DNA from 2 places in the Peribacillus sp. TE19612 genome. Region 2 is predicted to be linked to the other one. Evidence: riboswitches for the same ligand, from Rfam matches in the RefSeq annotation. Region 2 holds a riboswitch; the other holds the start of a gene.
What was found. A riboswitch is a leader RNA that binds a small molecule or an ion and turns the genes downstream of it on or off. The one in region 2 is predicted to bind S-adenosylmethionine.
Positions count from the first base shown of each region.

Region 1: linked by a shared signal. The riboswitch ahead of ACZ9AO_RS15415 (O-acetylhomoserine aminocarboxypropyltransferase/cysteine synthase family protein) and the one ahead of mtnK (S-methyl-5-thioribose kinase) in region 2 are both predicted to bind S-adenosylmethionine.

Region 1 covers NZ_JBWCCL010000008.1:99,476-102,892, forward strand. Annotated here, with positions in the region: gene ACZ9AO_RS15395 (arsenate reductase family protein) at 1-229, shown strand, start outside; gene gcvH (glycine cleavage system protein GcvH) at 325-708, shown strand; gene ACZ9AO_RS15405 (toprim domain-containing protein) at 803-1,168, shown strand; gene ACZ9AO_RS15410 (thioredoxin family protein) at 1,172-1,480, shown strand; SAM riboswitch class I at 1,625-1,732, shown strand; gene ACZ9AO_RS15415 (O-acetylhomoserine aminocarboxypropyltransferase/cysteine synthase family protein) at 1,833-3,143, shown strand; SAM riboswitch class I at 3,261-3,373, shown strand.
Region 2 covers NZ_JBWCCL010000004.1:315,012-318,428, forward strand. Annotated here, with positions in the region: gene mtnA (S-methyl-5-thioribose-1-phosphate isomerase) at 1-647, opposite strand, end outside; gene mtnK (S-methyl-5-thioribose kinase) at 662-1,864, opposite strand; SAM riboswitch class I at 1,943-2,096, opposite strand; gene ACZ9AO_RS09680 (carbon-nitrogen family hydrolase) at 2,168-2,950, opposite strand; gene ACZ9AO_RS09685 (pyridoxal phosphate-dependent aminotransferase) at 3,049-3,417, shown strand, end outside.

The DNA.
Region 1 (3,417 bases), on a different contig from region 2:
AGAACAACTATATAAAAACAGCAATTTGGAGTTGAAGAAGTTTTTCAATACTAGCGGTCAAAAATATCGGGAGCTGGGCTTAAAGGATAAGCTGAAAGAAGCTTCTGAAGCAGAGATGCTTGATATATTGTCCACAGATGGCATGCTTCTGAAAAGGCCGATTGTTACGGATGGCACCAAAGTGACGGTAGGTTTCAAAGAAGAGCAATTCGAACAGGTTTGGAACTGAAATTTCACAAAATATTTGGTTAATTCCTTACTTAAACAAACAATCTACCTTATAATGGAATAGATAAAATAAGATGTACATATGGAGGGTTAATTATGACAACAACACCAAAAGAACTTCGTTACACTAAAGAACATGAATGGGTCAAAACGGAAGATGGAACAGTGCGCATTGGAATTACGGCATTCGCACAGTCCGAGCTTGGGGACATCGTATTCGTTGAGCTTCCGGAAATCGGCGATGAATTGAAAGCGAACGAACCATTTGGAAGTGTTGAATCCGTTAAGACCGTTTCTGAGCTTTATGCACCTATCAGTGGCAAGGTTGTTGAAGTAAACGAAGATTTAAGTGACAACCCTGAATATGTAAATGAGTCTCCTTATGAAAAGGCATGGATGGTCGTGCTTGAACCATCTAATGTCAGTGATATTGAAAACTTGATGAGCGCTGAAGAGTATGAGAGTTTAATCAACGGTTAAAAAGAAAGGAGAGGGGGGACTGAAAAGGCCTGCTCTCTTTTTCATTTGTACAGTGGGTGAGTTGCGCACATAATTCGTGAGATGGAGTGATGACATGGAGTGGGACGAATTCGATAAAGTGATCATTGTAGAAGGCAGTTCCGATAGAAGAAAAGTTGCCTCCGTTTTAAATGAAGATGTGGAAATAATATGTACGAATGGGACCATATCATTAACTAAGCTGGATGAATTAGTGGATGAATTGATGGACCGTGATGTTTATCTCCTTTTTGACGCAGATGAATCAGGAGAAAAGCTGCGGAAGCAGTTCCGAAGGGAAATGCCGGAAGCGAACCACCTGTATATTAATAAAATGTACAAAGAAGTGGAGAGCTCACCCGAACATCATATCGCAACTGTGCTCCTATCTGCCAATATGAATGTGAAAATGAAATTTCTAAGTCAAAGGGTGAACGACTAATTGATGCAAGAATGGAAAGAAGAAGAGTGTAAGCTTGCTGTTGGAAATGGGGAAACCTTTTGCTTATATTTATATACACCTTTATGCGGCACCTGTCAGGTGGCCTCCAAGATGCTGACGATATCCTTGGAGCTTTTTCCGGAATTGAAGGCAGGCAAAATGAATATGAACTATGTCCAAGCAATTGCCGAATCATATGAAATCGAAAGTGTTCCTTGCTTATTGCTTTTCAAAGAAGGGCAGCTGCACAAAAAAATATATGCCTTTCAATCCGTTCCTTATTTGTACGGATTGCTTAAGGAAATCAGCTAGGAAACCAATCAGAAACGCGGTTGGTTTTCTTTGTTGCTAACATTTGAATGAGAGAAGAAAAAAACAAAGAATATTCTAACAATTCATTGACTGATTTAATCTAAAATGCTATATTTTGAATAAAGTAATGGCAGAATTTAATAGTTCTTATCAAGAGTGGCGGAGGGACTGGCCCGACGAAGCCCGGCAACCGGTATAAATTTTTATATACGGTGCTAATTCCAGCAGAGTGTTGGCTCTGGTAGATGAGGTGTGTTCTTGAAACCTCTTCTTATTGAAGTGGTTTTTTTGTTTATAAAAAAGCCGGATTTCATATAATTCCAACTAAATCCATAGAAAAAGGTGAATTCATATGTCAGAGAAAAAGTTGCGCTTCGAAACATTGAGTGTTCATGGCGGTCTGCAAGCTGATGAAACAGGTGCCCGTGCCGTTCCTATCTACCAAAGCAATGCATACTTGTTCAAAGACACCGACCATGCAGCGAATTTATTTGGCCTAAAGGAGAATGGCTATATATATACACGGCTTCATAATCCCACGGTCAGTGTTTTTGAGGAAAGGATGGCCTTATTGGAAGGCGGTATCGGCGGATTGGCAACAGCAAGCGGAATGGCCGCCATCTCACTTTCAATCCTGAATATCGCTGCTGCAGGGGATGAGATTGTTTCTGCCTCTACATTATATGGCGGTACGTATAACCTTTTTGAAAATACTCTTCCTAAATATGGGATCAAAGTGAAGTTCGTTTCTCCCGATGATCCTGAAAACTTCAAAAGGGCGATTACGCCAAGAACTAAAGCCATTTTTGCTGAAACGATCGGAAATCCAAGTTTGAGGGTACTTGATATTGAAGCGGTAGCGGAAATCGCCCATGAAGCCGGCATACCTTTAATCATTGATAATACCTTCGCGACACCGTATCTTTGCAGACCGATTGATTTTGGAGCGGATATTGTCATCCATTCCGCTACAAAATGGCTTCTTGGAAATGGAACGACGCTAGGCGGTGTCATCGTGGATGGAGGGAAATTCGATTGGAACTCGCCAAACTACCCTGGCTTCACGGAGCCTGACCCAAGTTACGACGGTCTGGTATACGCCGAGGCAGTTGGACCTGCCGCATTCATAACGAAAGCCAGAGTCCAGTTGCTCCGTGATTTGGGTCCTGCACTAAGTGCCCAAAGTGCATTCCAGTTTACGCTTGGACTTGAAACGCTGCATGTAAGGATGAAAGAGCATCTATCGAACACCAAGTCTGTCATAAACTATTTAAAAAACCATCCTGCCGTGACCTGGGTTTCACATCCTGGTGATGAGGATCATCCCGATAAAGCCCTTGCGGATAAATATTTGCCAAAGGGAGCTGGATCTGTCGTGACATTTGGGATTCAAGGTAATCGCGAAGCTGGGGCAAAACTTATCAATTCGGTGGAATTATGGTCCCATGTGGCGAATGTAGGGGATGCGAAGAGCTTGATCATCCACCCAGCCAGTACGACCCATCAACAATTGAATGAGGCGGGTCTTGCGAAAGCGGGTGTAAGTGCCGATCAAGTCCGATTATCGATTGGGATTGAAAATGTAGAAGACTTAATAGAAGATTTGGAGCAGGCAATTGAAAAAGCGACGAACATCGTCTCCTTGACTTCCAAAACGCTTTAAGCAAAGTTCCTGTTCATTCTTGAACTAGAAATAATATACATTGCGCTCCTTTTTTATCTATGATAAAATTTCTCCATACTAAAGAACTTAATGATGTACAAATATTCTATATATTAGCTCTTATCAAGAGAGGTGGAGGGATGTGCCCGATGAAACCCGGCAACCGACAAGGAGATTTCCTTGGAAAGGTGCCAATTCACACAAAGTTTAATCACTTTGGAAGATGAGAGGAAGGCCTGTTTCTTCACCTGCCTTTCTGCTCATGCAGAAAGGT
Region 2 (3,417 bases):
GTGACATCCACCCCCGCTTGCATCAATTCCCAAGCAGTCAAACGCGCCCCTTGCAGGACAGGCCTGGTTTCACATGCATACACTTTTAGCGGAAAGTCCTTTTCTTTAGCCAGATGGAAGGGAGCCAAGGCTGTGCCATACCGAGCCGTGGCAATTCCCCCAGCGTTGCAATGCGTTAGAATGGAATCACCTCTAGTGAATAGGGATAAACCATGTTCCCCGATTTTCCTGCACATTTCTTCATCTTCAGCAAAGATGGCTTTAGCCTCCGCTACAAGTGCTTCCTTGGCAGTTGAAATGCTTTGCGCAGCCTGCAAGGTGTTCTCCATCCTCTTTAAAGCCCAAAAAAGGTTGACTGCAGTAGGCCGTGAAGAGGCGAGTTTTTCAATATGCCTCGTTACATTTTTCTTGAATTCCCCTAAATCAGCGGTTGTTTCCTGCTTGGCACCAAGTGCAACACCAAATGCTGCCGTCAGTCCAATTGCAGGGGCACCGCGAACTTTTAAAGTCAAAATGCTGTCATATACATCATCAACAGAATGAAGTTCTATAAATTCAGTTATGGAAGGAAGGGCTTGTTGATTTAATAATGTAATATGGGTATCATCCCAATGTACCGAATATGGTAAGGGTGCTATTGTAGTCATGTTCAGGTCTCCTTTTAAATGGTTGAGTAAGATGGCAGTGTCCGTTGCTTCAACGCTTCAATGACGGCTGGAACATCCAATTCCTCCCGTTTTTTAATTAATAAAGTACCGATTTCCAATGTTGCCGTTTTGGCTGCGATCCTTGTTTCTTTATTTTCAATGACGTTTAAATCGGCAACATGGGAAAGGCCAATGGTTCGCCGAATCAGTTCACAGCCTGCAAAACCGAATGCATCTTTTTTGAATTTTGTCAGCAAATAAGGCAGATACCCTTTCACATGGCGGAATGGGCTTTTATTTTGGGCTTCCCATAATTCGGTATAAGTTTCTTCAAAGGCATTCCAAAATTCATGAAGGTGTGAGAAAATCTCTTCCTTACCAGCGTCATTTCGTGTAATTGCCTGAAAAAGAAGGTTGGCGGTGTATTGACCAAGGTCAAAACCAACGGGCCCATAAAAAGCGAATTCAGGATCAATAACCTTTGTTTCAGTTTCACTTGCAAATATACTTCCAGTATGTAAATCTCCATGAAGTAAGGCTTCCTGCTCGGTTTCAAAGCTTTGTTTCAGCTTGGCGACCTCAAGTATCACTTCTTGATCATTCCATATATTTTTGGCGGCATCAGTCAATTCCACCTCGAAATCTCCCGGGAGTTCCTCAAAAAATGGATCCGTGAAAATAAAGACCTCAGTGATTTTGCAGAGTTCGGGATTCGTGAAATGTCGGGCCACCTCCTTTTTCGAGGAGGGTTCTAAATGATAATCGGATGTATAAAATGCCGTCTTCGCAACATACTCACCAATATGCTGTGAAAGCAATGGATATGAATCGCCATCAATCAATCCTGTTCTAACGATTTTCAAGTGCGATAAATCCTCCATGACTGTGATGGCCAGCTGTTCATCCGAATAGTAGACTTGCGGTACGAATTCGGGGCAATAACTTCTGAAATGAATCAGCGCATTCGCTTCAATGGCTGCCCTTTTCAATGTCAGCGGCCAGCTTTCACCAAGTACCTTGGCATAAGGGACCGCTTGTTTGATTATTATACCTTTGTTTGTGACCGTGTCTGTAATATGAAAAACATAATTTAAGTTTCCATCGCCGATTTCATTACATTTCAAACTTGCATCCGCATTGACCAACCCAAGTTTTTTTGCAAGGGTTATAGCTGTTTCGTTTGTCAATCTCTTAAAATTTGAATGGTTTTGAGTCATTCTTTTCCCCTCCAGATTCAAAATAAGAATAAAAAAGCCTCTTTCATATAGAAAGAGGCAGAAGTTTTGGCTTCGGACCTCTTATCTTCCAGAAAATGAATTCTGGTGGAATTAGCACCGTGCTCTGTGGATTTAATAATCCGGCGGAGAATCCGCCCCATTTCACAATGGTATTACAGTCGGTTGCTGGGCTTCATAGGGCCTTTATCCCTCAGCCTGCTCTTGATAAGAGTAAATGTTTTCTGAAATTTTAATCTTCGGGAAAATAATATCAACTTTTTAAATAGTTTGTCAATGGGTAAATTAATAAAAATCAGGACGGCGATCTTCGAATACAGGTATTTTGTTACGTGCTTCCGTAACTTTGTTGAAGTCCAAGGTGCCTGTCAATAGTTCGTTTCCTTCTCCGGCTTCACTTATGATATTCCCCCATGGATCAATAATCAAGGAATGGCCCGCAAATATATTATTGACATCCGAACCTGTACGATTAACGGCTACAACATAGGCTTGGTTCTCGATGGCACGGCTTATCAATAAGGCTCTCCAGTGATCGAGTCTCGGCTTTGGCCATTCAGCCGTAACGAATAGAACTTCCGCGCCTTGAACGGTATGGGCCCGCTGCCATTCAGGGAAACGAATGTCATAACAAACGAACCCGGCACATATTTTTTCATCAAGAGTAAATAAACCATCTTTTTCACCTGGCTGCAGGAAATGATGTTCATCCATTAATTGAAATAAGTGAAGCTTATCATATTCTTTAATGAGCTTTCCGTGTTTATCGATGATGATCATGGTGTTATAGATTCCCTTGCTTGTTTTTTTTGCAATGGAACCGCCGATGATGTGAATCTGGTGTTTCTGTGCCTGTGTTTTAAGAAATTCAATCGTTTTTTCTGCCTCTTGATCAGCAATCTCATTCAGCCTGGTCAAGTCGTATCCGGTTGTCCAAAGCTCTGGTAATATGACGATATCGGGCTCGGACCGAGCTGCTTTTTCCATCCATCGTTCTGCAACCTGAAAATTGATATCTGGTTGCCCGAAGGCTATATCCATTTGAATACAAGCTATTTTCCACTTCATCGTTAAAACCCCCACATGTAAAAAATGCTTTACAAGACTACGATAAACATATATCATTTGTGACTAGAATTTCAAGAAATTTCAGAGAAGGTGTATAAATGGTGCAATTCGAAAAATCCGGGCTGCTTCAGGACCTGCCCAAGCAGTTTTTTGCTTCACTAGTAGCAAAAGTCAATGCAATCACGGAGCAAGGACATGATGTCATTAATTTAGGCCAGGGAAACCCTGATCAGCCGACTCCGGAACATATCGTCAAAAGTTTGCAGTCTGCCGCTGAAAAAACGATTAATCATAAATATTCGCCATTCCGGGGACATCAATATTTAAAAGATGCTGCTGCCGTCTTTTATGAACGAGAATACGGTGTCAAGCTGGATCCGAATACTGAAGTGGCGATTCTCTTCGGGGGAAAGGCAGGTCTTGTCGAACTTCCGCAGTGTTTATTGAATCCAGGTGATACGATTCTT